2 regions of the Azospirillum sp. UENF 211521 genome follow, and region 1 is predicted to be linked to the other one. Evidence: riboswitches for the same ligand, from Rfam matches in the RefSeq annotation. Region 1 holds a riboswitch; the other holds the start of a gene.
The links. A riboswitch is a leader RNA that binds a small molecule or an ion and turns the genes downstream of it on or off. The one in region 1 is predicted to bind manganese.
Positions count from the first base shown of each region.

Region 2: another riboswitch for manganese. It lies ahead of ACWPN5_RS16355 (manganese efflux pump MntP); the one in region 1 lies ahead of ACWPN5_RS26465 (manganese efflux pump MntP).

Region 1 is NZ_JBSNCF010000003.1:360,279-375,274, forward strand. Features, by position in the region: gene ACWPN5_RS26400 (FAD-binding and (Fe-S)-binding domain-containing protein) at 1-91, shown strand, start outside; gene ACWPN5_RS26405 ((Fe-S)-binding protein) at 111-881, shown strand; gene ACWPN5_RS26410 (LutB/LldF family L-lactate oxidation iron-sulfur protein) at 874-2,298, shown strand; gene ACWPN5_RS26415 (LutC/YkgG family protein) at 2,291-2,950, shown strand; gene ACWPN5_RS26420 (DUF3108 domain-containing protein) at 2,979-3,773, opposite strand; gene ACWPN5_RS26425 (GNAT family N-acetyltransferase) at 3,784-4,080, opposite strand; gene ACWPN5_RS26430 (alpha-amylase family glycosyl hydrolase) at 4,077-5,705, opposite strand; gene ACWPN5_RS26435 (SDR family oxidoreductase) at 5,716-6,501, opposite strand; gene ACWPN5_RS26440 (DMT family transporter) at 6,575-7,531, opposite strand; gene ACWPN5_RS26445 (hypothetical protein) at 7,799-7,981, shown strand; gene ACWPN5_RS26450 (DUF1289 domain-containing protein) at 8,026-8,322, opposite strand; gene ACWPN5_RS26455 (hypothetical protein) at 8,401-8,745, opposite strand; gene ACWPN5_RS26460 (methyl-accepting chemotaxis protein) at 8,762-10,336, opposite strand; yybP-ykoY riboswitch at 10,670-10,816, shown strand; gene ACWPN5_RS26465 (manganese efflux pump MntP) at 10,875-11,438, shown strand; gene ACWPN5_RS26470 (hypothetical protein) at 11,461-11,886, opposite strand; gene ACWPN5_RS26475 (hypothetical protein) at 11,946-12,314, opposite strand; gene ACWPN5_RS26480 (alpha/beta fold hydrolase) at 12,594-13,283, shown strand; gene ACWPN5_RS26485 (hypothetical protein) at 13,349-13,543, opposite strand; gene ACWPN5_RS26490 (tellurite resistance TerB family protein) at 13,812-14,633, shown strand; gene ACWPN5_RS26495 (O-methyltransferase) at 14,760-14,996, shown strand, end outside.
Region 2 is NZ_JBSNCF010000001.1:3,473,649-3,488,644, reverse strand. Features, by position in the region: partial or broken gene secA (preprotein translocase subunit SecA) at 1-435, shown strand, start outside; gene mscL (large conductance mechanosensitive channel protein MscL) at 572-1,018, shown strand; gene ACWPN5_RS16410 (DEAD/DEAH box helicase) at 1,272-2,813, shown strand; gene ACWPN5_RS16405 (cobalamin biosynthesis protein) at 3,081-4,088, opposite strand; gene ACWPN5_RS16400 (ankyrin repeat domain-containing protein) at 4,096-4,659, opposite strand; gene ACWPN5_RS16395 (hypothetical protein) at 4,768-4,914, shown strand; gene ACWPN5_RS16390 (hypothetical protein) at 4,998-5,603, shown strand; gene ACWPN5_RS16385 (sulfite exporter TauE/SafE family protein) at 5,699-6,466, shown strand; gene ACWPN5_RS16380 (methyltransferase domain-containing protein) at 6,485-7,381, opposite strand; gene ACWPN5_RS16375 (flagellar biosynthetic protein FliQ) at 7,474-7,740, shown strand; gene ACWPN5_RS16370 (ComF family protein) at 7,766-8,509, shown strand; gene grxC (glutaredoxin 3) at 8,599-8,862, shown strand; gene ACWPN5_RS16360 (carbon-nitrogen hydrolase family protein) at 8,859-9,695, shown strand; gene ACWPN5_RS16355 (manganese efflux pump MntP) at 9,717-10,295, opposite strand; yybP-ykoY riboswitch at 10,377-10,487, opposite strand; gene ACWPN5_RS16350 (class I SAM-dependent methyltransferase) at 10,567-11,175, opposite strand; gene ACWPN5_RS16345 (DUF1178 family protein) at 11,265-11,831, shown strand; gene ACWPN5_RS16340 (DUF485 domain-containing protein) at 12,050-12,352, shown strand; gene ACWPN5_RS16335 (cation acetate symporter) at 12,352-14,070, shown strand; gene ACWPN5_RS16330 (putative nucleotidyltransferase substrate binding domain-containing protein) at 14,189-14,996, shown strand, end outside.

The DNA of each region.
Region 1 (14,996 bases):
TTACCGTTCCATCGTCTATCTGGTCGATGCCTGCTCGACGCCGAAGGCTCCCGCCACGGCTTCCGCGCGCGCGTCGGAACCCGCGTTCTGAGGCGGGAGGGAGGAAAATCATGAGCCACGACGGCACCACGAGCCGGCCCGCCATCGAGCGGCCCGAAAGCGTCTATTTCTTCGGCACCTGTCTGGTCGACCTCTTCTACCCGGAAGCCGGCATGGCCGGCATGGAGCTGCTGAAGGCGCAGGGCGTCCGCGTCGTCTTCCCGCAAGGGCAGAGCTGCTGCGGCCAGCCCGCCTACAACTCCGGCTACCGGGAGGAGGCGCTGAAGGTCGCCCGCGCGCAGTTGGACTACTTCCCCGGCGACTGGCCCATCGTCGTGCCGTCGGGGTCCTGCGCCGGCATGATGAGCAAGCACTGGCCCGACCTGTTCAAGGGCGAGCCGGACGAGGCCCGCGCCCGTCAGGTGGCGTCGCGCGTGTGGGAGCTGACCCAGTTCCTCGTCCAGGTCCTCAAGGTCAAGTTCGAGGACCAGGGGCCGCCGGTGAAGATCACGTGGCACGCCTCCTGCCACGCCCAGCGCGAAATGGGCGTGACCGACGAGCCGAAGACCCTGCTGCGCCAGCTCGCCAACGTCGAGCTGGTCGAGTTGCAGCGGGAGAAGGAATGCTGCGGCTTCGGCGGCACCTTCGCCGTGCGCCATCCGGAGATTTCCGCCGCCATGGTCGGCGATAAGGTGGCGGACATCGAGAACACCGGGGCCAAGGCCGTGGTGTCCGGCGACTGCGGCTGCCTGATGAACATCTCCGGCGCGCTGGAGGGCGGCCAAAAGCCGGTCCGGGGCGTCCACATCGCCCAGTTCCTGAAGGAGCGCACCCATGGGTGAGACCAGCATCAACTTCGCGAAGGCCTCCAGCGCCGCGCTCCAGGACCAGCAGCTCCGCGGCAACTTCCGCCGCGCCATGGACGGGCTGATGTCCAAGCGCGCGGTGCAGTTCGCCGACACCGCCGAGTGGAACGGGGTCCGCGCGCTCGGCGCCTCGGTCCGCCTGCGCGCCCTGTCCAAGCTGCCGGAACTGCTGGAGAAGCTGGAAGCCAACTGCACGAAGAACGGCATCCAGGTCCATTGGGCCTCCACCACCGACGAGGCCAACGCCATCGTCCTGTCCATCATGCAGCGCGTGAACGCGAAGCTGGTGGTCAAGGGCAAGTCGATGGTGTCGGAGGAGATGCACCTCAACGCCTTCCTGGAGAAGCGCGGCATCGAGTGCCTGGAAAGCGACCTCGGCGAATACATTGTCCAGCTTGATGAAGCGATGCCCTCGCACATCATCATGCCGGCGATCCACATGAACACCAAGCAGATCGCCCATCTGTTCAAGCAGAAGATCAAGGAAGCGGAATACACCGAGGACGTGGCCCAGCTGACGGACCTCGCCCGCCGCGTCCTGCGCAAGAAGTTCGCGACCGCCGACGTCGGCATCTCCGGCGTCAACATGGCGGTGGCTGAGACGGGTACGCTCTGTCTGGTGGAGAACGAGGGCAACGGGCGCATGAGCACCACCGTGCCGCCCGTCCACATCGCCGTCATGGGCCTGGAAAAGGTCGTCGAGAAGCTGGAAGACGTGCCGCCGGTCATCAGCCTGCTGACCCGCTCCGCCACCGCCCAGCCGATCACCACCTACGTCAACATGATCTCCAGCCCCCGCAAGGCGGGCGAGAAGGACGGCCCGGACGAGATCCATCTGGTGATCCTCGACAACGGGCGGTCGGGCATCTACGCCGACGAGGAGCTCCGCAACACGCTGCGCTGCATCCGCTGCGGCGCCTGCATGAACCATTGCCCGGTCTACACCAAGGTCGGCGGCCACGCCTATCAGGCGCCCTACCCCGGCCCGATCGGCTCGATCCTGATGCCGCAGGTGGAAGGGCTGGAGAAGCGGGGCGAGCTGCCGCACGCCTGCACCATGTGCAACGCCTGCGTCGAGATCTGCCCGGTCAAGATCCCCATCGTCGAGATCATGGGCCGCCTGCGGTCGGAGGCCGTTCATCCCGGCGACGCGGTGCGGGGCGCCGGATCGCACGCCAGCAAGGCGGAGGCGATGGTCTGGAAGGGCTGGTCGATGACCTACGCCTCACCGCTCGCCTACCAGTTCGCCACGGCGCTTCTGGCCAAGCTGGGCAACGCCGCGCCGGCCAGCCTGCCGCTGCTCAAGGAGTGGACGAACGTGCGGGCCAAGCCGCGCTTCGCCAACCGCACGCTCCACGCCCTCGCCCGCGAGAAGGGGATTCCCGATGTCTGAGTCCAGAAACGCGATCCTGGGCAAGCTGCGCGCCGGGCGCGACGCCCACCCGCTGACCCCACCGGAGTCCGACTTCGCCGTCCTGCGCAACAAGCGCTGGGACGGCGCGGAACGGCTGGAGCGCATCAAGCGCATGATGGAGGCCGTCCACACGGAGTTCCTGGAGACGACGGAGGCCGACTGGCCTACCGACGTCCAGGCCTTCCTCAAGGCGCAGGGCACCCGCAACCTGCTGTTCGGCCCGGCGACCGAAGCCGGGGGGCGCCTGTCGGCCGAATGGGCGGAGGGCGGGCCGGAGCTGATCCCCTACGCCGACCGGGTCGAGACTTTCAAGGAACGGCTGTTCGACGGCATCGACGCCGGCATCACCACGACGCTGGGCGCCATCGCCGACACCGGCAGCCTGATCGTCTGGCCGACGCCGGAGGAGCCGCGGCTGATGTCGCTGGTGCCGCACATGCACGTGGCGCTGCTGCGCGCCGACGCGCTGTACGACACCTTCTGGCAGGCGATGACCGAGAACCGCTGGGCCGACGGCATGCCGACCAACGCCCTGCTGATCTCCGGCCCGTCGAAGACGGCGGACATCGAGCAGACGCTGGCCTACGGCGTCCACGGGCCGAAGCGGCTGGTGGTGGTCGTTATCCGCTGACGGCGTCGGCGCTCACGGAAGCAGCGGGTCAGAGGCCGGCCTTCACGCCGACGGTGTGGACCAGCACCGTCATCGTGTCGGTCGGCACCTCCACCGTCACGGGGACGACGCGCCCGCTCTCCGGCGCGCGGGCGAACCACACGGTCGCCTTGCGCTCGACCCCTTCGGCGAAGAAGCGGTCCCGGTCGCGGTCGCCCTCGAAGCCGGCCACCGGGCGGACGGTGACCGCGCAGACCTCCGCCGATCCCGTGGCGATGCGGTAGCGCGACGAGGGCAGGTTGCCCTGGCCCTGCGGCGTCATGATGATGTCGTAGCGGCGGCGCCCGTCATAGACGGGGTAGCGGCCGCCGCAGCCACCCGCCCGGCTGGCGGTCAGGATCACCGCCGCCCCGGCGCTCAGCGGATCGATGCTGCCTCGGCGGCTGTCCGGCGGCACCCGCGCCGCCTTGTCGGGGCTCAGCGGCGGCTCAGCCTCCACGTCCACCCCGTCGGAGCCGAAGGTCAGCGTCATGATGTCCTGCTTGCGGCGCAGGCGGCGCTCGCCGCGGAAGCGGTCGGGCTGGGCGGTGCCGGCCTCCAGCCGGCCGGCGGATTCGGCGTGGTAGCGGAAGTTGGTGAAGAGGCCAAGCCAGGGCACCGCCTCCGCCTCCAGCGCTGCGCGGTAGCGGCTGGCGGCGCCCTCCGCCTCCTCCGTCAGCACGACGCTGCCGCGCGCCAGGGAGACGCCGCCGCCATAGGCGGCGAAGTCCAGCTCCAGCGTCGCGGCCGATCCAGCCGCCGGCAGAAGACACAGCAAGCCGGCGGTTAGGACAATCCGTTTCACGGCGAACGCCTCACGTCGATGGTCCGCCCTCCGCGACGACCAGATCCTGGTATTCGGGGTGGCGCTGGATGTATTTGGCCACGAAGGGGCAGACCGGCACAACCTTCTGCCCGCTGGAGCGCGCGTCCTCCAGCGCGCCGCGCGCCAGCGCGGAGCCGATGCCCTGCCCGGCCATGCTCTCCGGAACTTCGGTGTGGGTGAAGACGATGGCCCCGTCGCGCTTTTCGTACTCCACCACCGCGGTGGCGTCGCCCACGGTCAGCTCGTACCGGTTCTTGGCCGCGTTGTTCTTCACGTCCCCGCTCATTCCCCACCCTTTCCCTTGTCGTCGAAACCGATCACCATCCCCTCGTCGGGCCGCAGGCGCAGGGTGCCGGACACCGGCTCCCCACCACGGTCGAGATGGGTGGACAGCCGGATATGGGCAGCGTCGGGCACCGCGTCCACCTTTCGCTCCGCCGCCGACAGGTTCAGCAGGACACGGAAGCGGTCGCCTTCATGGCGGCGCTCGTAGACCAGGACGTCGTCCTCCGCCGACACCGGCTCGTAGCGTCCGACCGACAAGGCCGGCTCCGCCCGCCGCAGCGCCAGCAGGGCGCGGTGCAGCGCCAGCATCGAGGACGGGTCGGCCGCCTGTGCCGCGACGTTCACCCGGTCATGGTCGGGACCGAGCGGCAGCCAGGGCTCACCCGTCGTGAAACCGCCCCGCGGACCGCCGTCCCAGGGGATCGGCGTGCGCACCGGATCGCGGCCCAGCCCCAGGCCGGGAATGTTCTTCTCCCACGGGTCCTGCACGCGGTCCGGCGGGATCGCCACGTCGGTCATTCCGATCTCGTCGCCCTGGTAGAGCGTCGGCGTGCCGCGCAGCGTCAGCAGCAGCATGGCCGCCACCCGCGCTTGGCCCATCCCCAGCCGGCTCGCCACGCGTGAGCGGTCGTGGTTGCCGAGCACCCAGTTCGGCCAGCCGCCGGGCGGCAGGGCCGCCTCGTAGGTGCGGATCAGCGCGGCCAGCGCCTTGGCCTCCCACGGGGTGGACAGCAGATGGAAGTTGAAGGGAAGCTGGAAGCCCGTCAGGTCGGCGCCGTAATAGGCCATGAGCTGGTCGATGGGCAGATAGGCCTCGCCGATCAGCAGCCGGTCGGGGCCGTAGCCGTCCGCCACCCGGCGCATGGCGGCGATGGCATCGTGCACCTCCGGCTGGTCCACCGTGTGCAGGCGGATCAGCCGGCGGACCGGCGACATGCCCTCCCGCCAGCCGGGGTTCGGCGGGTTGTCGCGGAATTGCGCGTCCTTGATCAGATGATGGATGGCGTCCACCCGGAAGCCGTCCACCCCGCGCTCCAGCCAGACGCGCAGCGCGTCGAGCATGGCCGCGCGCAGCGCCGGATTCCGCCAGTTGAGGTCCGGCTGCTCCTTCAGATAGGCGTGGTAATAGTATTGGCCGGTCGCCGCGTCCCATTCCCAAGCGCCGCCGCCGAACTCCGACAGCCAGTTGTTCGGCGGTCCCCCGTCCGGGGCCGGGTCGCGCCAGATGTACCAGTCCCGCTTGGGATCGTCGCGCGACGAGCGGCTGGCCTGGAACCACGGGTGTTGGTCGGAGCTGTGGTTGGGCACGAAATCCAGGATCAGCTTCATGCCCCGGCGGTGCAGTTCCGCCAGCAGCCGGTCGAAATCCGCCATCGTCCCGAACAGCCGGTGGATGCCCGTGTAGTCCGACACGTCGTAGCCGAAATCGGCCATCGGCGACGGGTAGATCGGCGACACCCACAGCGCGTCCACCCCGAGCGCCTGGAGATGGTCGAGCCGGGCCAGGATTCCCGGCAGGTCGCCCACCCCGTCGCCGTTCGAATCCTGGAAGGAGCGCGGGTAGACCTGATAGATCACCCCGCTCTGCCACCACGCGACGCCGTCCGCCATGATGCCGTCCGCCATGAGCGGGTCCTCAGCCGATCAGCAGGGATTCGGCACCGTCGATCCAGACGGGGGTGCCGGTGATGTGCTTCGACCGGTCGGACGCCAGGAACAGCGCCAGCTCCGCCACGTCGGCGCTGCTGCCCGGCTTGCCACGGGTCAGCGGGATCTCGCCGTCGGGATATTCGGCGGCCTCCTCGGCCTCCGCGGTGTTGCGCGCCTGGGTGTTGTCCTGGATCGCGGTGTCGATCATTCCCGGACAGATGGCGTTGACGCGGATGCGGTGCTTGGCCAGTTCCAGCGCCAGCATCTGGACCATGGCGACCTGCGCCGCCTTGGTGCAGGAATAGGCGGTGGCCCCGGCGTTGCTGAACACCCGCGTTCCGTTGATCGAGGCGGTCACCAGCACCGATCCGCCGCCCGCCTTCTTCAGATGCGGCACCGCGTGGTGCAGCGTCAGGTAGGTGCCGCGCAGGTTGATGTTGATGGTGCGGTCCCATTCCTCCGGAGTCAGCTCGTCGATCGGCGCCCAGACGCCGTTGATGCCGGCGTTGGCGAAGACGATGTCCAGCCGCCCGTACTCCTGGACCAGCCGGTCCACCGCCCGCTTCACCGCCTCGCTGTCGGCGACGTCGGCGACCAAGGGAATCGCCTTGCCACCCGCCGCGGTGATCTCCTCCGCCGTCTTGCGGATCTCATCCTCGGTGCGGCTGAGCACGCCGACGCTCGCCCCGGCGCCGGCGAACAGGGTGGCGGACGCCTTGCCGATGCCCGATCCAGCCCCGGTGATGAGGGCGACTTTTCCGTTCAAATCCATGGTGAAACCGGCTCCGCTGCTTGTGCTGGGACAGCAGAGCCAACCGATGGCGGCCGGGGCGGTTCCCGTGTTTCTAAGCACCCACGGCGGGCGCGCGGCGGTTCACCAGCCAGATGCCGGCGCAGACCAGCAGCATCGCCGCGGCGAGGCTCACGCTGATCCGCTCGCCCAGCAGCAGGGCGCCGGACAGCACGCCGAACAGCGGGGTCAGGAAGGTGAAGGCCGACAGTCGGGCCGCCGGGTAGCGGGCCACCAGCCAGAACCAGGCGAGGTAGGAGGCGAAGGCCACCACCACGATCTGGAAGGCGAGGCAGGCCAGCGCCAGCGGGCCGGGCGCGGTCACCCCCGCCTCGCCCATCAGAAGCGAAGCCACCGGCATCACCGCCCCGGACACGGCGAGCTGGTAGAACAGCACCTTGGTCGAGCTGGCGCGGACCAGCCGGCTGCCCTTGATGACCAGGGTGGTGGCCGCCCACAGCACCGCCGCGGCCAGCACCATCAGGTCGCCGATCACTTCGCGGTTCGTCGGCAGGCGCAGCCCGTCGGCGAAGGCGACGGCCACCCCGACGAAGGCGCAGGCCAGCCCGGCCGCCTGGACGCCGCGCATCCGCTCCCCCGGCAGCAGCAGATGCGCGCCGACCGACACCAGGAAGGGGGCCGTGTAGAGGAACAGGATGCTGCGCGACACCGTGGTGTAGGACAGCCCGGCATAGACCAGCAGGAACTCCCCGGCGAACAGCAGCCCGGCCAGCAGGCCCAGCCCCAGCGTGCCGTCCCGCTCGAACAGGCGCATGCCGCGCAGCGCCGCCCAGGCCCACAGCAGGGCCAACGCGCCCAGCGAGCGCAACCCGCCCTGGAGCACCGGCGAGAAGCCGGTCATGGCGACCTTGATGGCGACCTGTTGCAGGCCCCAGAGCAGGCAAAGCAGGACCAGCGTGGCGGAGGCGGCGCCGTCCAGCTCCGCGCGGCGTTCGTTGATGGCGATGGCGCTCATGATGATGGCCGCGGCGGCGCGGCGGTCCGCCGCCATCCCACCGCACGTCCTCCCCCGTTCATTCTTCCTTCAGCGCGCAGAATGGGGCGCCGCCGGGAAGCCGGTCAACGAACGCCTGCGAAGGGCAGACCCGCGCGTGGGCGCGCTGGCCTCCTTGGACTTTTGTGCAATGCGGTACGCAGGCATGCCCACAATGCGCAGCTCACCGCCGTCCCGTGGTTCATATTGAAAGGGCAATCGATGGCGCCGCTGTTGCGGCGTTCACCTCTTCCACGACAAATCAACACCCGAAAAGGAACGGACGTGATCCACAAGATCATGGACAAGATCGACCGCGTCATCGCCCAGAAGCGTGAGACCGGCGAGCTTGATGCTTGGCTTTCGAACGGTATGGCCCGCCGTTACTGCCAGGAACTGACGGTTTCACAGAAGCACTATTACCCTGCCCTGCTGCTGTACGTGGAACGGCACGCCGGGATCGGTTGACACGGCGCCCATAGTCCGGCCGTCAAGGCCGCGGGCGGCGGCGTTCACTCCGCCGCCCTGGCGACCGGCCCCTCCAGGCCCGACCGGCGGGCGCGCAGGGTGGCGAGCTTCGCCTCCAGCTTGCGAATCTTCTTGTCGAGCTTCTTCGCGCGCTTGCCGTCCTTCTTTGAGACGGTGCCGCCGCGCGCGGCGATGCGGGCGTTGATCGCCGCCTTCGTCTCGTCCGGCAGGCGTTTCCAGTGCTTCACCTCGGCGCGGGTGCGGAAGCAGCCCAAGCAACGGTCCGCCGCGTCGAAGCGGCAGAGCTTCGTGCAGGGATTGCGGGTGTCGTGTGTGCCCATAGCGCCATAGGATGGGTGCTGCGGTGCCGAAGGAAAAGCCCCCGCCACCCCGTCCTGCGGACGATTCTCAGAAATTGCTCAGGGCGCCACGCGCCCGGACAGGCAGGAAGCCCGCGCCCGCTCGTCCACCGCCGCGGCGGCGGCGCCGGCCGCTCCATCCCCACGATAGAGCGCGGCGGGAAGCGGCCGGCCGGTGGCCTCGCCCTCCTTGCGGTGCCAGGACAGGATGCAGGAGCAGACCCGGACCGCCACCTCGGTGGAGCCGGTGTTCTGCGCGGCGAAGGGGCTGGTCTCGCAGGCCGCCAGGAAATCCCGGTTCGCGTCGGTCCGCCCGCCGTCCGGCGGGTCGCCGCTGAAGACCAGCAGCGCCGCCAGCGACGCGAAGAAGAAGACGAACAGCAGCGAACGCGGGTTGCGGAACACGGGCGGAAGCCTCCCCTTATGCCGAACGCACCTGATTGAGGAACGCGCCGGCCTGCTCGCGCAGGGCCAGCGCCTGCCGGCCGAGATCGGCAGCGGCGGAGCGCACCTCCGACGCCATGGTGCCGGTCTCGTGGGCGGAGGCCGACACGTCGCGAACGCTGTGGGTCACCTCCGACGTGCGGTCGGCGGCGCGCTGGACGCTGCGGGCGATTTCACCGGTGGTGGCGTTCTGACGGTCGGCGGACTCGGCGATGCGGCCGACCAGATCGTTGACCGCGATCACCGTGCGCCCGATGCCGCCGATAGCCGTCACCGCGCTGCCGGTCACCGCCTGGATCTCCGCCACCTGCTGGGCGATCTCGTCGGTCGCCCTGGCGGTCTGGTTGGCGAGCCCCTTCACCTCGTTGGCGACGACGGCGAAGCCCTTGCCGGCCTCCCCCGCCCGCGCCGCCTCGATGGTCGCGTTCAGCGCCAGCAGGTTGGTCTGCGCGGCGATGCTCTGGATCAGCGTCACCACCTCCCCGATCTTGCCGGCGGCGGCGGCAAGGCCCTCGACCGTGTGGTTGGTGCGCTCCACCTCCTCCACCGCGTTGCGGACCATGCGGGAGGACTCGTCGATCTGGCGGGACACCTCGACGATGGACGCCGTCAGCTCCTCGGTGGCGCCGGCCACGGTCCGCACGTCGTCGCTGGCCTCGCCCGCCGCGCCGCTGACCGCGGCGGCCTGCCCGCTGCTGCGCTCGGCGATGCCATGCAGGCGCTGGGCGTTGGCTTCGAGCTGGGCCGTCGTGGCGCTCAGCGTCTCGACCACGCTCAGCATGGTTTCGTCGAAGTTGCGGGCGACCGCGTCCAGCGCATCGCGGCGGTCCCGTTCGGCGCGGGCGCGCTCCTCCGCCTGGGCGGCGTCGAGCCGGGCCACCCGCTGCGCGTTCTCCTTGAAGACGCTGAGCGCCCGGGCCATGCCGCCGATCTCGTCCTTGCGGCCGAGCGCCGGAATCTCGACCGACAGGGTCCCCGTCGCCAGACGCTCCATGGCGCCGCGCATGGCGGACAGCGGGCGGAAGATGCGTCGCGACAACAGCAGGCTGCCGCCGGCCACCAGCAGCGTCACCGCGGCGCCCAGCCCACCGATCATCGTCTGGGTGTCGCGGATCGGGGCGAAGAACTCCGCCCGCGGCACACCGACATAGAGCACGCCGACCACCTTGCCCGAGCGGTCTTTGATCGGGTCGTAGGCGGTGTAGAAGGGAACGCCCAGGATGTCGGCCTGCCCACGGTACGGCTCGCCCCGGACCAGCACGGCGTCGTAGACCGGCCCCTTGGCCAGTTGGGTGCCGACGGCGCGCGCGCCATCCGGTTTCTGGACGTTGGTGGTGACGCGCGTGTCGCCCATGAACAGGGTGGCGGTGCCGCCGACCAGCGCCTTCACCCGGTCCACCGGCTCGAAGAAGCCGTTCAACGCACGGTCGCCGGCGTACAGCGTGCCGTCGCGGACGCTGATGTCCCGCCCGTACTGGTTCAGCACGTCCCAGGCGACGCGCATGTTCGTTTCCTGCCGCTCGACCGCCATGCGCTCCGCATAGCGGCTCAACAACGTTTCGTTGACAGCAAAGGTGCTGCTCGTCAACACTGCCAATCCACCGACACACAGCGACACCGTCTTGCCCGAAAGCGACAGCGAGCCGACCCCCGTCAGCAACCCCATGGCGAACCCCCGCCCCCAATGATGCCCAGTGAATCCCAGCGTTTCGTACGCCAACGAACCGCAGAGGCATAAAAGCGTCAGAGGCTCTTAACAAATCGTTCCGCACTGCACCATGCCCTGCCCCTGGCGGGGCACGACGCATGCCGTTTTAGAGTGATTCAAATATATATGAACAGCTGTTCATATAGATTGACACCCACACTCTGCGGCGTTAGGGTCCGCCTCGTCATTGGGGAGTAGCCACCCTCCTGCGAGAGGGGCGTGCGCCAACAAACTCGGGACCATCCTTTCTCCGGACGTCCCGTGGTGCACGCGGCAGCCGGACAGCGTCCGGCCGGTTCGGCAAGACCGATGGTGCGGATGTTCCCGAAGGCCAACCGGGGGTAGCCGTGCTGTCGTGTCCGTTTGGCCGGAGTTCGTTGCCATGCTCGGTGTGACCTCCCTCGTCCTCGCCGTCAGCCTTTCCATGGACAGCTTCGCCGCAGCGCTGGGCCGTGGCGCCGTTCAGAAGCGTCCGGGCCTGTCCGAGGCGTTGCGGGTCGGTTTCGCCTTCGGCCTCTGCCAGCTCTCGATGGCCTCGATCGGCTGGGCGGTGGGTTCGGCCTTCGCCGGCTTCGTCCAGGCGGTGGACCACTGGATTGCCTTCGGCCTGCTGCTGCTGATCGGCGGATCGATGATCCGCAACGCGCTGGCCGGGGAAGAGGACGACGAGGCGGCGGCCGCGCGCTCGGGCTGGCTGGCCCTGCTGACCGTGGCGGTGGCGACCAGCATCGACGCCAGCGCGGTGGGGGTCGGCCTCGCCATGGCGGACGTGAACATCGCGGTGACCGCCAGCCTGATCGGCGTCGTCACCTTCCTGATGGGCTTCGGCGGCGTCCTGCTGGGCCGGGCCGCCGGCCCGCTGCTCGGCCGCCGCGCCGAACTGATCGGCGGCCTCGGGCTGCTCGCCATCGGCACCAAGATCCTGGTCGAGCACACCCTTCTTTAACGCCGGGCAATCACGCCCGTTTTCAGGCGGCGACCGCTTGGACGATGTGGCCGGCCGCGGCGGCGGCCACCGTCTGGGCGAGCAGGCCCGGACGCTCCTGAACCCGGTCGCAGACCGCGCCGAAGTCGACGGACAGCGTCCGCTCTCCGCGATCGCGCAAGTCGCCGCAGCGCCGCCCGGCGTGCTCCAGGGTCGCCAGGGCCGCCCGGATGACTCCGGCCGCGATCTTCAACCGGCTGGCCCGCGCCGCGCCGGCGATCTCCTGGTCGTTCTGCGCCAGCCAGTGGGACAGCCCCTGCGACGCCACCGTGAACTCCCGTTCCAGCGCCGCCGGATCGCACGGCACCGCGCCGTCGGGCAGGCACAGCCGGCCGTTGGCGGAGGGGTAGGACAGCGCCGCCGCGATGATCGCGGAGGCCAGTTCCTGCCCGGAAAAGGGCGTCGTCACACAATCACTCATCATACAGGCGTTCATCGGTTCGCTCTCCAGCAGGCCCCGGCGCCCGGTCAGGGCACGGACAATTGCGCGCGGGCCATGCCGCCGTGCAGCGTGTCGAAGCAGACCACGCACTCCGGCGAGTTGGCGATGTAGGCCAGAACATCCGCGTAAGGGCCGTCGATGTGGATGAGTTCCGCCCCGCGATCCTCCGCCGCGCCGCGGCTGTGGGTGATCGTCAGCATGTCCATGCGCGGGCCGCGCCCGCCGGTAGTCGCCGCCAGCACCGCGGCCCGCTGCCGATGATCAGAATGGCGATGATCGGACGGCCGATGATCGGGGCGCAGGGCGACCACGACGCCGGCGGGAGCGGCATCGTCGACACCGCGGAGGGCGTTCGGGCGGCTTCCGGGACGGACGGCGGAAAGGGTCTTGACCATGGCTCACCTCAAGGGCTCGGGCTGGCGATACGGACGGACTGGCTTGGCGGAGGGGGCGGACAATCGCCTCGCCTCACTGTTGGTATACCGTATCCCAGAACAATCTTAGCTTCAAGGGCGATTTCGCGAAATTTTCATCCCGCTCCGCAGCAAGACATCCTTTGACCCCAGAGTCCGGGCGGCTTTTCCACAGGGAGGAAAAGCGCAGCCTCCGCGCTGGACAGGCGGGCGCGGGCGTGCTCAGAGGATAGGGTCGGTCACTGTCACGGGAATCGGTCCATGGACCCGGTCGCCACTTCCGTCATCCTCGTCCACGGCGCCTTCGCGGACGGCTCCGCCTGGAGCCGCGTGATCCCCCTGCTCCAGGCCCAGGGGCTGGAGGCGATCGCCGTACAGAATCCGCTGACTTCGCTGGACGAGGACGTCGCCCATGTCCAGCGCGCCATCGACCGCGCCAAGGGGCCGGTTGTGCTGGTCGGCCACTCCTGGGGCGGGGCGGTGATCACGCAGATCGGGAATCAGGACAAGGTGAAGGCGCTGGTCTATGTGGCGGCCTTCGCGCCGGGGGTCGGCCAGTCGCCGAACGACACGCTGAAGCCCTTCCCGCCCTCGCCCGGCCTGTCCAGCGTGTCGATGGACCGCGCGGGCTATCTGCATTTGTCGGCGGAGAGCCTGGCGGCGAACTTCGCCCAGGATGTGCCGGCGACGGAGGCGGCGCTGCTGGCCGCGACGCAGGGGCCGGTCCATGCCGGCTGCTTCCGCACGCGCGTGACCGCCGCGGCGTGGGAGCACAAGCCGTCCTGGTACGTCGTCGCCGGCGAGGACCGGATGCTTCCCCCGGCCTTCCTGCGGGCGACCGCCGAGCGCATCGGCGCGCGGACGGTCGAGGTCGGGACCAGCCACGTCCCGCACGCCTCCCGGCCCGACGCGGTGGCGGCGGTGATCATCGAGGCGGCGGGCGCCCGCTGACGGGCACCCGACCGCTCCCAATCACGATTTCAGGGCCACGATTTCAGGGCCACGGTTTCACGGCATCACCCGGCAGCGCAGCAGCAGGCGGGCTCCGGATCGGATTCGTCGTCGTTCGCGGCGACGCAGCCGTGCGCCGTGCCCAGCAGGCGATGGAGATAGTCGTTCCACAGCGACCCGCAGGCCGGGGCCGGCGGCGGAACGAACGGCGTCGGCGACAGGTCCGGCGGGGGCGGTTCCGCGATCCGGTCGAAGGTCATGGGCGTCTCCTCCAAAATGCCACCCGCCGACCGGCGGGCGTCGGCGCTTGCTGCGCTCTGATGCGCGCCACGATAGCGGAAGTCAGTGTTCCGCACAGCCTGTTCGAAAGCCACTCCACCTCCGGCATAGAAGCCGTCATAGAAGAAGGGTCGGCTGGTCAGGCCCATCATTGGCACCCTTAGCTGTGCCGTGACGCCAATCCCTTTCGTCTGTTGATGAGGCGCAAAGCTGCATCGACACGGACACCGATTAGGAGAGAGGCGCGTCATGGCGAATCTTCAGAACATCCTCGGCACCCTTCTGGCGACCGGCATGGGAGGGCACAGCCGCAGGAGCCCGCAGGATCTGGGGTCGATCCTGAGCCGGTCAGGGATGGGCTCGGGATCGGCGATGCACGCCCGCAGTGGCATGGGCGTCGGCCCCATGGCCGGGCTGGGCGCGCTTGCTTACCTCGCCTACCGCGCCTATCAGGAGCGGCAGCAGAATATGCCGCCCTCCGGACAGCCCTCCTCCGGACAAGCCCCCGCCCGCTCCGGGCAGCCGGGGAGCAGCCCGTGGGGGGCGCCGCCGTCCGGCTCGGGCAACACGCCGGGGGGCATCCTCGGCGGCATTCTCGGCGGGGCCGGCGCTTCCGGTGGCGGCTCGCTGGGCGAGCGGCTGTCCCAGGTCTTCCAGCAGCGCACCGCTCCCCCGCCCGACGCCGCCCCGTCCGGGGCCGGCGAGGGCGCCTTTCCCGAACTCGCCATGGAGGACCAGCACGCCCTGCTGCTGATCCGCGCCATGATCGCCGCCGCCAACGCCGACGGCGAGATTTCCGCGGTCGAGCGCCAGCGCGTCATGTCCGCCCTGGACGAGGCCGGCGGCGGCCCGGAGGAGCGGCGGATCGTGGAGCAGGAACTGTCCCAGCCGCAGTCGCTCGACTCGCTGGTCCGCTCCGTCACCGATCCGGACATGGCGGAGCAGGTCTATCTGGCCTCGCTGATGGCGGTGGACCGCGAGCATGAGGCGGAACGCGCCTATCTCTCCTACCTCGCCACCCGCCTGAAGATCGCCCCGCAACGCGCCGAGCAGCTCAACCAGGCGGCGTGACGTTTCCCGTCGCGAAACCCTCTCCCGCACCCGGCGGGAGAGGGTTTTCTGTGGTCCAATCTCTTGACCCCACGGCCACACTCGGCGCAGGGTCTTGTCCCACTCTCCGCCACCGGGACCACCACCATGCTGCTGGATGACGCCGTCGACCGCGTGCTCCGCGATCTTGAGAGCTATGGCCGCGACAACGACGCGCGCGAGGGCGACCGCGCCCGCAAGATGCTGAATCTGGAACGCGAGACGGCGGAGCTTTTGCACATCCTGGTGCGCAGCGGGCGCCGCCGCCGGGTGCTGGAGATCGGCACCTCCAACGGCGTCAGCACCCTGTGGCTCGCCGCGGCGCTGCAGGCCGTCGGCGCCACG
Region 2 (14,996 bases), on a different contig from region 1:
CAGCTCGACCATCTCCGCCAGGGCATTTCCCTGCGCGCCTACGCCCAGAAGGACCCGCTGAACGAGTACAAGCGGGAAGCCTTCGAGCTGTTCGAGACCATGCTGTCGACCCTGCGCGAGCAGGTGACCGCCGTGCTGATGCATGTCGAGATCCGCATCGCCCCGCAGCCGGAGGAACTGTACGCCCGCCCGCCGCAGGAGATGCACGAGGGCCGCGACGATCCGGCGCTGGCGATGGCCGAGGCGGGAGCCGGGGCCGCCCAGGGCTACCCGCCGGCCGACGCGCCGCTGCCCGCCGGCATGGTCCGTCGCGAGGCTGTCGCCTCGGTGGTGCCGGGGGCCGACCCCAACGCCTGGGCGAACACGCCGCGCAACGCGCCGTGCCCCTGCGGCTCGGGCCAGAAGTACAAGCACTGCCACGGCAAGGTCGGCTAAGCGCCGCCGCGCAGAACGCCGTCAGGAACATTCCGGGGGGGGGCTGGGCCGCAGGGTCCGGCCCCTTTCCTTTCGCGGCCCTGGAAACTTCGGCTGGGCTGTGGCGTTCTTCCGGTCAACAAGCGGGAGCGCAGCCATGTTGCAGGAATTCAAGACCTTCATCAGCCGCGGCAACGTCGTGGAACTGGCCGTCGGCATCATCATCGGCGCGGCCTTCACCGGCATTGTCAACTCGCTGGTCAAGGACATGCTGATGCCGCCCATCGGCTGGGTCATGGGCGGGATCGACTTCTCCAACTACTTCCTGAACCTGTCCGGCGGCCATTACGAGAGCCTCGCCGCGGCGGAGGCGGCGGGGGCGGCGACCATCAACTACGGCCGCTTCATCAACGCGCTCATCAACTTCTTCATCGTGGCAGGGGCGCTGTTCCTCATCGTGCGGCAGGTCAACCGCCTGCATTTCCTGCACGATTCCAAGCCGAAGGCGCCGCCACGCCAGGAGGTTCTGCTGGAGGAGATCCGCGATGCGCTGCGCGCACGGCAGGCACCCGCTCCCGGGGACACGACTCGACCAGGGGCGTGAAAGAATCTTCTTGGATTGTGCAGCGCAACCCATTATGTAAGGCGTCTTGATCGCTGGAGGCTCGCGCGTCTCTTGAGCGAGACGCGCTTTGATATTTCGGGATGGCCTTCCTTGGGACCCGGCCACCCGTAGCTTCGGACAGACGCCTCTCCCTCTTCCGACCTCCTCCCGGCGAAAACGCCGGCGTTCCACCGCTCACCATCCTGGTGCGGCGGCCGTGCGCCGTCTTGGTCCTGAGGAAAGGTTACCCTACTTGTCGTCCATCGAAATGACCGCCGCTGACGCCCTCGTTGTCGAGACCGTTGCCACCGAGGCCTCTGTCACCGAGACCGCCGTCGCCGACGCAACCGTGACCGACACCACCGACACCGTTACCCCCAACGCTTTCGCCGGGCTGGGCGTCCACCCGCTCGTCGTGAAGGCGCTTGAGGCGTTCGAGTACAACACCCCGACCCCGGTCCAGGCCGAGGCGATCCCGCCGGCCCTGGAAGGCCGCGACATCCTGGCGACCGCCGAGACGGGCACCGGCAAGACCGCCGCCTTCATGCTGCCGGCGCTGACCCGCACCGTCGACCTGCCGCGCCTCGGCGTGGCCGCCCCGCGCGTGCTGGTGCTGGCCCCGACCCGCGAGCTGGCCAAGCAGGTCACCGACGCCGCCCGCAAATACGCCAAGTTCATGAAGTACAACATCGTGGACGTGGTCGGCGGCATGCCCTACCGCGACCAGCTCCGCCTGCTGTCGCGCGCGGTCGATGTCATGGTCGCCACGCCGGGCCGTCTGCTCGACCACGTGTCGCGCAACCGCATCGACCTCAGCGCCGTCGAGGTGCTGATCCTGGACGAGGCGGACCGCATGCTCGACATGGGCTTCCTGGACGATGTGGAAACCATCGCCAAGTGCTGCCCGGACACCCGCCAGACGCTGCTGTTCACCGCCACGCTGGACCGCCGCATGGCCCAGCTCGCCGGCAACCTGCTGCGCAACCCGGTGCGCGTCGCCGTGGAAAGCGCCACCACCTCGGTGAACGTCGAGCAGCGCCTGCACCATGCCGACGACATGGACCATAAGCGCCGCCTGCTGAAGCACTTCGCGGACCTGCCCGAGGTCGGCAAGGCGATCATCTTCGCCGCCACCAAGCGCGACGCCGATGCGCTGGCCGAGGAGCTGAGCGACGCCGGCCACGCCGCCGCCGCCCTGCACGGCGACATGGACCAGTTCAAGCGCAACCGCACGCTCCAGCGCCTGCGCACCGGCCAGGTCCGCCTGCTGGTGGCGACCGACGTGGCGGCGCGCGGCATCGACGTGCGCGACATCACCCACGTCATCAACTTCGACCTGCCGCGTTCGGCGGAGGACTATGTCCACCGCATCGGCCGCACGGGCCGTGCGGGCGCCTCGGGCGTGGCGATCTCCTTCGCCGCCCGCGCCGACCGCGACGCCCTGTTCCGCATCGAGCGCTACACCGGCACCCGCCTCGACATCCACGTCGTTCCGGGTTTGGAGCCGCAGCGTCCGTTCCAGACCGGCGGCGGCGGTCGTCCGACGGGGCGTCCGGGTGGTCGTCCGGGCGGTGGCAATGGCGGCGGCTACAACAAGAAGCCGTGGGTGCGCAACGCCAACGGCGGTGCCGAGGGCGGCAAGCCGAACGGCGCCCCGGGTGGCCGTCCGCAGGGCCGTCCGATGAACCGCAACGAGCATGGTGGCCGCAGCGACCATGCCCGCAACGAGCACGGCGGCCACGCCCGCCGCGACTCCCAGGGCGGCAAGCCGGCGCACCGGGCGTCCAAGTGGTAACAGCGGTTCCCCGCTGACATAAAAAAGGCGCGGTCCTTCGGGGCCGCGCCTTTTTCTTGGGCAAGTCGTGGCGTGACGGGCAAGACTTCACACGGATTTCACGGATCGACGCGCAGATTTCACGGATTTTTTTATAGTATACATCGGAAGCCAGCTTCTCTTGCGCGAGGCACAAGGGATGGCAGTGGACGAATAAATAAAAATCCGTGTAATCCGTGAAATCGTCCGTGCAATCCGTGTGGAGCCTTGTCCCCCCACACCCGCGCTTTACAGGCCCGCGATCCCCCACAGCAGCAGCGCCACCAGCAGCGCCAGGATCAACCCGGCCACGGCGTAAACCGCCAGCGCCCGCCCGATGTCGGCGGCGGTGGCCCGCGCGCGGCCCTCGCCGATCCAGGGTTCGGTGATGACCACGCCGCCGTCGCGGTGCGGCCCGCCCAGCGCCAGCCCCAGCGCGCCGGCCATGGCGGCGGTCGGCCAGCCCATGTTGAGCGAGGCCGCCTTGCCGCCGTCCCGCATCATCGTGCGGAAGGCGCCGCCGGCCTTCGCTCCGGCAAAGGGCGCGGCCAGCGCCAGGAGAAGCGCGGCCAGCCGCGCCGGGATGGCGTTCAGCGCGTCGTCCAGCCGCGCCGCGGTCTGGCCGAAGCGTGCGTGCCGCACACCGGCGTGGCCCAGCGCGGTGTCGGCGCCGTCGACCACCGCCCAGACCAGCAGGCCGGGCACGCCAAGCAGGGCGTAGCCGAAGACCGGCGCCACCAGCTTGCGGGCGAAGCCCTTGGCGGCGGCCTCGATGGCGGCGCGGGCGATGCCGTGCTCGTCCAAGCTGAAGGCGTGGCGGCGGGTGAGCGGGGCGACGGCCTCCCGCGCCGGGGCGACGCCGCCCTTGTCCAGGGCGCGGCGCACCGCGCGCACCCGCGCCCAGGCGCTCCGCCCGCGCAGGGTGGCGAGGATCACCGCCAGTTCCAGCAGCCAGCCGCGGCTCTGCGCGCCGATCCGCTCGACGATCAGGCCGACGGCGACGGCGGCCAGCACGAGCGCCAGCACGACCAGCGCGCCGCGCAGCAGGCGGGCGGTCTTGCCGCGCTCCACCCGGTTCAGCCGCCGGTCGGCCCAGGCGCAGACGCGCTGCGCCAGCGCCGCCGGGTCGGGCAGGACGCGCCCGATCCAGTCGCCGGCGGCGGCGTCGATGGCCAGGGCCAGCAGCAGCAGGAACAGCGGCCCCGGACCGTTCAGGGGGGCGGCGCCAAGGAGGGCGGTGAGCGGCGCGTCGCCCATCGCGGCCTCAGCGCGCGCCGGCTTGGCGCAGCAGGTTCGCCACGCGGGCGTTGCGGCTGTCCTGCGCCCAGCTCAGCGTCGTGCGGCCGGTGAAATCGGTGCGGTCGGCCTGTGCCCCGGCCTTCAGCAGCCGCTCCACCAGATCGACCCGGCCGAAGCGCGCCGCGGTCATCAGCGGAGTGATGCCCTGGCGGTTGTCCTGGTCGACCTTGGCGCCCTTGGCCAGCAGAAGGTCCACCGCCTCCGGCGTGTCGGCTTCCACCGCGTAGTGCAGCGGGGTGTTGCCGGCCTTGTCGGCGCGGTTGGGGTTGGCTCCGCCGTCCAGCAGCAAACGCACCAGTTCGGGATGGCCATTGCCGATGGCCACCAGCAGGACGGGGCGCCCGTTGGAATCGACCTGATTCGGGTTCTCCCCCTTCAGCAGCAGCAGCCGCAGCGCGCTGACGTCGTTGGACGTCACCGCCTTGACCATGGAGGGACCTTCCAGAAGGTTGATCTGGGCCAGGGCCGGCGCTGCGACGGGGGCGGTCAGGCCGAAGGCCAGCAGGCTGAGCATCAGCAACCGTTTCATGGCGCGTCCTTTTGTGCGATCCGTGTGAATGCGATCCGTCTTTCGGCCGGGGATACTATCCAGTTTGGCCCGGTTTGGCGACGGCGACCCGCTGCAATGGAGCCGCCCATGGTCCGCAACCCGCTCGCCCGCCACATCGCCCTGTTTCTGGCGGTGAAGGCCGCGCTGATCGCGCTGGGCCTGTGGTGGTTCCTCGGCACCATGCCGGAGCCGCGCGGCGTGGTGACTCCGCCCGCCGCCGCGGGAAAGCCCTGACGCCGCCCGGTGTCCCGGCGGGAACCTCCGCTCCGCGCCCATGGTTGAAGCTCAACCGGGAAGCGCAACAGGGGAAGACCGCCATGACCTTCGAGAACGATGTGAACGCGAACCGCTCCGCCGGCCATCTGCGCGGCGCCGTGCGCGAGGCCGTGGGCATCTTCGCCAGCCGTGACGCCCTGCAGAAGGCCGTGGACGAGCTGACCCTGGCCGGCTTCCAGCGCCATGAGCTGAGCGTGCTCGCCAACGACCAGACCATCCGCGATCATCTCGGCCATGTGCCGCAGCGGGCGGAGGACATCGCCCACGATCCCGACGCGCCGCGCCAGTCCTACGTCTCGCCGGAGGATGTCGGCAGCGTGAAGGGTGTGGCGGTCGGATTCCCGGCCTATGTCGGGGCGATCCTGGCGACCGGCGCCGTCCTGGCGACCGGCGGCACGGCCCTGGCCGCGGCGGCCGCAGCAGCGGCGGCGGGCGTGGGCGGCGGCGCCATGGGCTCGGTCATGTCGAACTGGCTGACCGACAAGCGCAACGAGCCGATGCTCCAGCACCTCGACAAGGGCGGCATCCTGCTGTGGGTCAATCTGGCCGACGCCGGGCGCGAGCAGCAGGCGCTGGAGATCATGAACCGCCACGCCGCCCAGCCGGTGGAGGTGCACGAGGTGGCGCAGTCCGGCTCCGAGACCTGAACCCCGAAGGCCCGGCCGGCGCCCGTTGACCCAGGTCATGGCCTTCGTGGCGGGCTTCCCCTATACACGGGCGGTCTTCCAACCGGAGGTCCGCCTTGGACGCCCACTCGGCCCTGACGCTTCTCGACGCCGGCCTCAACCAGTGCGCCGTCGTCATCGACCGCGACGGCGGGCTGCTGGTCGCGCTGCTGACCGCCGGGCTGGTCGGGGGATCGACCCATTGCGCGGGCATGTGCGGCCCCTTCGTCCTGGCTCAGGTCACCGCCCGGCTGGAGCAGGTCCCGGCCTCGCGAATGAGCGAGTTCCATCGGCTGGCCGGGGCGGCGGTGCTGCCCTACCATCTGGGGCGCGGCACCACCTACACCCTGATCGGCGCGGCGGCGGCGGCGGTCGCCGGCCATGTCGGGGCGCTGCCGGGGCTGAAATGGTTGTCGGTGGCGCTGCTGGCCTTCGCGGCGCTGTTCTTCCTCGGCTATGCGGTGAAGGGGCTGACCGCCTGGGTGCCCAAGCTCGATGGCGCGGTGCAGCGCTGGTGGGGCGACCGGGTCTCCCGGCTGGCCCGCCCGCTGTTCGGCAACCCCACGGGCTGGCGCGGCTACGGGCTGGGGCTGGCGCTCGGCTTCATCCCCTGCGGTCTTCTCTACGGCGCCGTGGCGGTGGCCGCGGCCAGCGGCAGCGCGCTGACCGGCGCGCTGGGCATGGCGGCCTTCGCGCTTGGCACGCTGCCGAGCCTGCTGGCGGTCGGCCTCGCCGGCCATCTCGCGGGGCGCACTTGGCGCTCCGCGGTGGCGCGGGCGGCGCCGGTCATCATGGTGGTGAACGCCGGGGTGCTCGGCTGGATGGCGATCCGGATGATCGGGTGAACGCCGTCCCGCTCTGGTTTACTGGAGCTTTTCCGCCGATCCCTTCAGCGCCTCGCCCAGCGGGACCTCGCCGCAGCCGGGCTTGAGCGGCTGCTGCTGGCTCTCGTGCGGCGACCAGCCGGCGAGGTAAAGGATCTGGAAGGTCGCCTCGATGCGGCCATCGGGCTCGGCGTAGCGCTCGGCGTAGCGGCGGGCGGCGTCGAACAGCAGCGCGCGGGTGGCCGGCACCTTGCGGCGGGCCAGGACGGCGTTGGTCTCGCCCATGCCGCGCAGATCGCGCATCAGGCGGAAGGCGTCGCTGTAGGTGACGGTGATGACGTCGCTGTCCACCACCGGCAGGGCGAACCCGGCGCGCTGCATCAGCCCGCCGACGTCGCGGATCTCGGCGAAGGGCGACACGCGGGGCGACACGCCGCCGGCCACCTCCATCTCCGCCTCGTACAGGCAGCGGCGCAGCTCCAGCAGCGTTTCCCCGCCCAGCATGGCGGCGCAGAAGAAACCGTCGGGCTTCAGCGCCTGCCGCACCTGGACCAGCGCGCCGGGCAGGTCGTTGACCCAGTGGAGGCTGAGGTTGCTGACCACGAGGTCGAAGGTCTCCGGCACGAAGGGCAGGAACTCCTCGTCGGCGGCGACGGCCAGCGGCCCGGCCCGCCGGGCGAAGCCGGGGGAGAGGTCGCAGGCGACCAGCGTCTCGACGCCCTTGCGGCCGCGCAGCGTCCGCCCCATCACCCCGTCGTGGGCGCCGAGGTCGAGCGCGGTGGGAAAGGGCCGGGCCACGTCCTCCAGCCGGTCGACGAGGCGTTCGGCCACCTCCTCGAACAGGAAGGCGTGCTCGGCAAAGGCGGGGACGGCGCGGTCGCGGCGGCGGCGGACGAGCGCGCGGTCGAAGACGGTCATGCTGTCGGGCGTGGTCATGCCCGCAATATAGCCCAGCCCCGGCGGGCTACAACCATCGGCGAATGGGTGGCACCGTGCTATGGTCGGCGCCGAACCTGCGGGAGCTTGCCATGGGCATCGAGGAAGCCATCGGCGCCACCTATGAGGCGCTGATCGTCATCATCAAGATCACCACCCCGGTCCTCGTCGTCACCACGGTGCTCGGCATGCTGCTGACCATCTTCCAGCAGGCGACCAACATCAACGAATCGACGTTGCAGCAGGACCTGAAGATCTTCGCGACGCTGGCCATCCTGTTCATCACCGGTCCGGCGATCTACATCGCGCTGCGCGACTACACCTTCGTCATCTTCGACCGCATCGCCGGCCTGAACTGAGTTCAACGGAGGGGGGCGCGCCGCCATGGCCCTTCCGCAGCGGCTGGCGACCAGGGTTCTGGGGGGAATTCTCGACACGCTGCTGCCGCCGCGCTGCCTGTGCTGCGGCGGGGCGGTGGACCGGCAGGGCGGCCTCTGCGCGCCGTGCTGGAGCGGGCTGACCTTCATCGCGCCGCCCGCTTGCGCGTGTTGTGGCACGCCCTTCGACTTCGCGCTGGAGGGGGAGCCGCTGTGCGGCGCCTGCATCGCCGAGCCGCCGGTCTTCACCCGCGCCCGCGCCGTCCTGGCCTATGACGACGGCAGCCGCCCGCTGGTCCTGGGATTCAAGCACGGCGACCGCATCCACGCCGCCGGAGCCTACGGCGCCTGGATGGCCCGCGCCGGGGCGGAGCTGCTGGCCGATGCCGACCTGCTGGCGCCGGTGCCGCTGCACCGGCTGCGGCTGTTCCGGCGCCGCTACAACCAGGCGGCTCTGCTCGCCCAGGCGGCGGGCCGGCAGGCCGGGCGCCCGGTGATTCCCGACCTGCTGGTCCGCCGCCGGTCCACCCCGTCGCAGGGCGGGCTCGACCGCTCGGGGCGGCGGCGGAACGTCAAGGGGGCCTTCGCGGTCCGGCCGGGGCTGGAGCCGCGGGTGGCGGGCAAGCGGATCGTCCTGGTCGACGACGTGCTGACCACCGGGGCGACCCTGTCGGAATGCGCGCGGGTTCTGCTGCGCGCCGGGGCGGAGCGGGTGGACGCGCTGACCCTGGCGCGCGTCGTCAAGACGTGAGCCGCGGGTGTGAGCCATGACAACGTAACGGGTGACGCCCTACGGCGGTTGATCTTATAACCGTTCAAAACAGCCAAGGAGCCCTCCGCATGGCCGACGTCGTCATCTACACCACGCCCTTCTGCCCCTACTGCTCGCGCGCGAAGCGTCTGCTCGACAGCAAGGGGGTGGCGTATGAGGAGATCGACCTCTACATGCAGCCGGGCCGCCGCGAGGAGATGGTGCAGCGGGCCGAGGGGCGCATGACCGTCCCGCAGGTCTTCATCGACGGCAAGCCCTACGGCGGCTCCGACGACATCCACGCGCTGGACCGCGCCGGCAAGCTCGACCCGATCCTGGGAATCGGGGGATGAGCGGCGTCCTGAAGGCCGCCTGCGTCCAGGTCAACGCGGGCACGGAAATCCTTCCGAACCTTCAGGCGGCGGGCGAACTGGTCCGCCGGGCGCGCGACGCCGGGGCGGACTTCATCGCCCTGCCCGAGAATGTCAGCATGATCGTCCAGGGCCGCGCCAAGGTGCTGGAGCGGGTGAAAACGGCCGACGAGCATCCGGCGATCCCCTTCTTCGCCGATCTGGCGCGGGAGACCGGGGCTTGGCTGCTCGCCGGGACGCTGGGCGTCCTGCTCGACGACGGGCGGGTGGCCAACCGCAGCTACCTGTTCGACGCCGAGGGGCGGGCCGTTGCCCATTACGACAAGCTCCACATGTTCGACGTGGACCTCAAGGGCGGGGAGAGCTACCGCGAATCCGCCACCTTCCGGCCCGGCGACCGCGCGGTCCTGGCCGCGACGCCCTGGGGCGGGGTGGGGATGACCGTCTGCTACGACCTGCGCTTCGCCTATCTCTACCGGGCGCTGGCCCAGGCGGGGGCGGCGATCCTGACGGTGCCGGCGGCCTTCACCGTGCCGACCGGGCGGGCGCACTGGCACACGCTGCTGCGCGCCCGCGCCATCGAGACGGGCTGCTTCGTCCTGGCCCCGGCCCAGACCGGCAGCCACGACCAGGGGCGGCTGACCTACGGCCATTCCCTGATCGTCGCCCCCTGGGGCGAGGTGCTGGCCGACGCCGAGGAGGCGGTGGGCTTCGTCCTGGCGGAGCTGGACATGGCCCGCGTCGAGGAGGCCCGCCGCATGGTGCCGGCCCTGAGCCACGACCGGGCCTTTACGCTGGATCGCGTTGGATTCTGACGGGGTGGCACCGGGACGGGGTCAGAACAGCGTGTGTTCGACCAGGATCTTGGTGCCGATCCCCAGCAGGGCGAGGCCGCCGAGGATCTCCGCCTTGCGGCCGAGCAGGGGGCCGGCCTTGCGCCCGATCAGCACGCCGCCGAAGGCCATGACCGCGGTCACCAGACCGATGATGACGCAGGCCTGGACGATGTTCACGTCGACCACGGCGAGGCTGACCCCGACCGCGCTGGCGTCGATGCTGGTCGCCAGCGCGGTGAGGACGAGCTGCATGGGGCCGAGCTGGCTTTTGCGCGCCGGCTGTTCCCCGGACTCCGCTGCGGTCTCCGGCCTCATGCCCTGGCGGATCATGTTGCCGCCGACCAGGGCGAGCAGCCCGAAGGCGACCCAGTGGTCGACGCTGGCGATCCACGCGCTGACGGCGACGCCGACCATCCAGCCCAGCGCCGGGGTGATCGCTTCGAAGAAACCGAAATAGGCGCCGACGCGGAGCGCATCGACCAGCCGCGCGCGCTCGCTCGCCGCGCCCTTGCCGATGGCGGCGGCGAAGGCGTCCACCGACAGGCTGAAGCCGAGAAGCAGAAGAGTGGTTGCGGTCAAACCGGGAATCCCCTGGGCCAAGACGGACCGACGGCGCGACGGTCCCATGGCCCTCCGGGACGTCGCGCCGTTGGTCTCACCAAGCCCGGTCCCGCCGGTGCCGTCTGCGCCACGGTCGCTTGGACCGAGTCTGTTGACGCAGGCTCCTCCGCCGCGCGGCGAAGGACGGTTACTCCCCAAAAACGCGGGCGGACCCTAGTCACCCCGTTCCCAAGCGTCAATTCATATGAACAGATGTTGAATGATTTGTAATGTTCGCGGGATGCGGCCGTCAGGTCGGCAGGGGGCGGGGCTCCGGGTCGCCGTCCAGGCCGCTTCCGGCCTGCAGGTCGTTGACGGCGCACAGCCGCTGCACCACCGCGGCCTTGGGCGAGGCGACCTCGCCATGCTCGTAGGCGACGACCTGGAGACGCCCGCGCGCCACCTCCAGAAGTTCGCCGCTGCGCAGCAGGAAGGCGGGGGAGGCGGGGCGGCCGAAGCGGGCGTTGCCCAGGGCGAAGGTCTCATAAAGGAGAAGGCCGCCCGGTTCCAGCGCGTCGAGGAGCGCAGGGAACAGCGGGCGGTGCAGGTAGTTGGTCACCACGATCGCGGCAAAGCGGCGGTCGCGCAGCAGCGGCACCGGCGCTCCGCTCTCCAGATCGGCCTCCACCAGTTCCACCCCCGCCGCCCCGGACAGGTCGGCCACGCCGCGCAGGTCGCGGTCCAGCCCGACCACCGGGTGATTGCGCCCCTGGAACAGCCGCAGGTGCCGTCCCGACCCGCAGGCGAGGTCGAGGACCGGGCCGCCCGCCCGCACCAGCGGCGCGAAGCGCGCGACCCAGGGGGAGGGTGGGCTGATCGCGGCGTGCGGCGAACCGGAGGTGGACGGCGGTGTGGACAAGGGACGGATCCTTCCGCTCTTTCATGACGTGTGTTTGACCGCGACGCCGGCGTCGTGCTGAACTGGCAAGCGGTCACCGACCGTATATCATGACCATCCGGTCTTCTCATCCTGGAGCATCCGACGGGGACATGATCCTCTTCGTTCTGAAATGCACGGCCGACCATCGGTTCGAAGCCTGGTTCCGCAACGGCGACGCCTACGAGACGCAGGCCGCCGCGAAGGCCATCGCCTGCCCGGTCTGCGGCGACACGCACATCACCAAGGCCCCCATGGCCCCGCGCATCGCCAAAGGGGGCCGCGCCAAGGACGACCCGGCCCGGGAGGGCAGCGCGCCGGAGGCCGCGCCCGTGGCGGGCGGCGGCGCGGCGGCCCCGGCCGCTCCCCCGGCGTCCGCACCCCCGTCGGTGCCGGCGGAACTGCGCGAGCGTTTCGCGGCGGAAGTCATGCGTCAATTGACGGAAGTTCGCCGCACGGTTGAAACGAATTGCGATTACGTCGGGGACCGCTTCGCTGAAGAGGCGCGGCGCATCCATTATGGCGAAACCGATCCGCGCGGGATCTATGGCGAGGCAACGGACAAGGAAGCGGAGGAGTTGAAGGAGGAAGGTGTGACTTTTGGTCGCATACCTTGGCTTCCGCGCACCAATTCTTAAGCCCACGCTTCACAATATTTCGTGCCCCCATTGCCCTTTCGCTGCCATGGGTTAGTGAACGAACCTCCGGAACAACGGCCGCGGGCTGCGTCAAGGCGCTTTTTAGCGGTCGGCCTGCATCAAAGTTGTTGACGGGATAGTTCGTTACAAAGACCATATGGCCCGAGTGTCTAATCTGACCTTGCAAAAATCGCTCGGCACTCGCGAGGGGACGCACTATGAAAGAAAACGCTCAGAGGATTCTCGCGAATCCCAAGTTTCAGGAGCTGGTGCAGAAGCGTAGCGCATTCGCGTGGACGCTTTCGATCGCCATGCTCGTCATCTACTTCGGCTTCATCCTGCTGGTCGCCTTCGGCAAGGGGTTCCTGGGTACCCCGATCGGCAGTGGCGTGACCACCTGGGGTATCCCCGTCGGCCTCTTCACCATCATCTCGGCGTTCATCCTGACCGGCATCTACGTGCATCGGGCGAACGGCGAGTTCGATGAGCTGAACCGGCAGATCATGGAGGAGTCGAAGTGATGCGTTCGCTGGTCAATCGTGTGGGCGCTGCGGCCGTCGCGGCCGGCGCGCTCATCCCCGCGTCGGTGCACGCGGCGGCGGTCGAAGGCCCGGTCCAGAAGCAGGCGACGAATTTCGAAGCGATCGTCATGTTCCTGGTCTTCGTGCTGGCCACGCTCGGCATCACCTACTGGGCGGCGCGCCGCACGAAGTCGGCGAAGGACTTCTACGCCGCGGGCGGCGGCATCACCGGCTTCCAGAACGGCCTCGCCATCGCCGGCGACTACATGTCGGCGGCGTCCTTCCTCGGCATCGCCGGCCTCGTCTACACCTCCGGCTTCGACGGCCTGATCTTCTCGGTGGGCTGGCTGGTCGGCTGGCCGATCATCCTGTTCCTGGTCGCTGAGCGCCTGCGCAACCTCGGCAAATACACCTTCGCCGACGTCGCCTCCTACCGCTTCCAGCAGACCCCGATGCGCACGATGGCCGCCTGCGGCTCGCTCGCCACGGTGACCTTCTACCTGATCGCCCAGATGGTCGGCGCCGGCAAGCTGATCCAGCTGCTGTTTGGCATGGACTACCTGTGGGCGGTGGTGATCGTCGGCGTCCTGATGATCGCCTACGTGACCTTCGGCGGCATGCTCGCCACCACCTGGGTGCAGATCATCAAGGCGGTTCTGCTGCTGTCGGGCGCCTCCTTCATGGCCTTCGCGGTGCTCGCCAAGTTCGGCTTCAGCCCGGAGGCGATGTTCGCCACGGCCACGCAGGTCCACCCGAAGGCGACCGGCATCATGGCGCCGGGCGCCCTCATCACCGACCCGGTCTCGGCAATCTCGCTGGGCATGGCGCTGATGTTCGGCACCGCCGGCCTGCCGCACATCCTGATGCGCTTCTTCACGGTGTCGGACGCCAAGGAGGCCCGCAAGTCGGTGTTCTACGCGACCGGCTTCATCGGCTACTTCTACATCCTGACCTTCATCATCGGCTTCGGCGCCATCGTGCTGCTGCTGGCCCCGGACGCCACCGGCGCCTATCCGTTCCTCGACGCGGCCAAGCTGGCGGCGGCGGGCGGCAAGCCCAACCCGTCGATGATCATCGGCGGCTCCAACATGGCGGCCATCCATACCGCGCATGCGGTGGGCGGCGACCTGTTCTTCGGCTTCATCTCGGCCGTGGCCTTCGCCACCATCCTCGCGGTGGTCGCGGGCCTGACGCTGGCCGGCGCCTCGGCCGTGTCGCACGACCTGTACGCCTCGGTGATCGCCAAGGGCCGCGCGTCGGAGCATGACGAGATCCGCGTGTCGAAGATCACCACCGTGGTCATCGGCATCGTCTCGATCTTCCTCGGCATCGCCTTCGAGAACCAGAACGTCGCCTTCATGGTCGGCCTCGCCTTCGTGATCGCGGCCTCGGCGAACTTCCCGGTTCTGCTGATGTCGATGTTCTGGAGCCGGATGACCACCCGCGGCGCCGTTCTCGGCGGCTGGATCGGGCTGGTCTCGTCGGTCAGCCTGCTGATCATGGGTCCGACCGTGTGGAAGTCGGTGCTGGGCAACCCGGCCGCCCTCTTCCCGTACGACAACCCGGGCGTCTTCACTATCCCGCTGTCGTTCCTGGCGATCTGGTTCTTCTCGATCACCGACAACAGCAAGGCGGCGCAGGACGAGCGCGAGGCCTACAAGGCCCAGTACATCCGGTCGCAGACCGGCCTGGGCGCCGAAGGGGCTTCCGCTCACTAAAGCGAATGGTCGCACCCGCCTTCCGCAGATGAAGGGGCTGGTGTAATCTTCAAGGCGCCTCAAGACCGCGGTCTTGAGGCGCCTTTTTTATTCACCCCACCGGTTCGTGGAGCGGGTTTTGTCCGACGCCTTCGATTTTTCCGTTCCGCCCTTCGACCGCCTGACGCCGGAGCAGCGGCAGCGGCTCGCCGTGGCGCTCGACCTCGGCGTCTACGCGCGGGACGGGGTGATCCTGAGCCGGGACGAGCCGGCGGATTGCCTGTTCGTGGTGCGGCAGGGGCTGGTCCACGAACGCCGCGGCGGCGAGGTGGTGGCGGTGCACGGCGCCCACGACAGCTTCGACCTTCAGGCGCTGTTCTCCGACGGGCAGGCGCGCAGCTTCGTCGCGGCGGAGGACACGCTGTGCGATCTGGTGCCCCGCCCGGTCCTTCTCGAACTGGCGCACGAGAACGCCGACTTCGGCGCGGTGATCCAGCAGGGGTTCGCCGACCGGCTGAGCGCGCTGGCCAACGAGCGCTCCAACCGCGAAACCGCCGCGCTGACGATGGCGCGCATCCGGCAGGCCTACCTGCACCCGCCGGTCTTCGTCGAGGCCGGGGCGTCCCTGCGCGACGCGGCGGCGGCGATGAAGCGGGACCAGGCGAGCAGCGTGCTGGTCCGCGATGGCGATCCGAAAAAGGGGGGGCGCATCGGCATTCTGACCGGCACCGACCTGCGCGACCTTGTGGTGCTGGAGGGGCGGCCGGTGGACAGCCCGGTGGGGCCGCTCGCCCGCTACGAGCTGCTGGCGCTGGACCGCGACGACCTGCTGTTCAACGCGCTGATCCTGATGACCAAGCATTCGGTGCGCCGTCTGGTCATCACCGAGCAGGGCGCGGTCGTCGGCCTGCTGGAGCAGACCGACCTGCTGGCCGTCCTGTCCAACC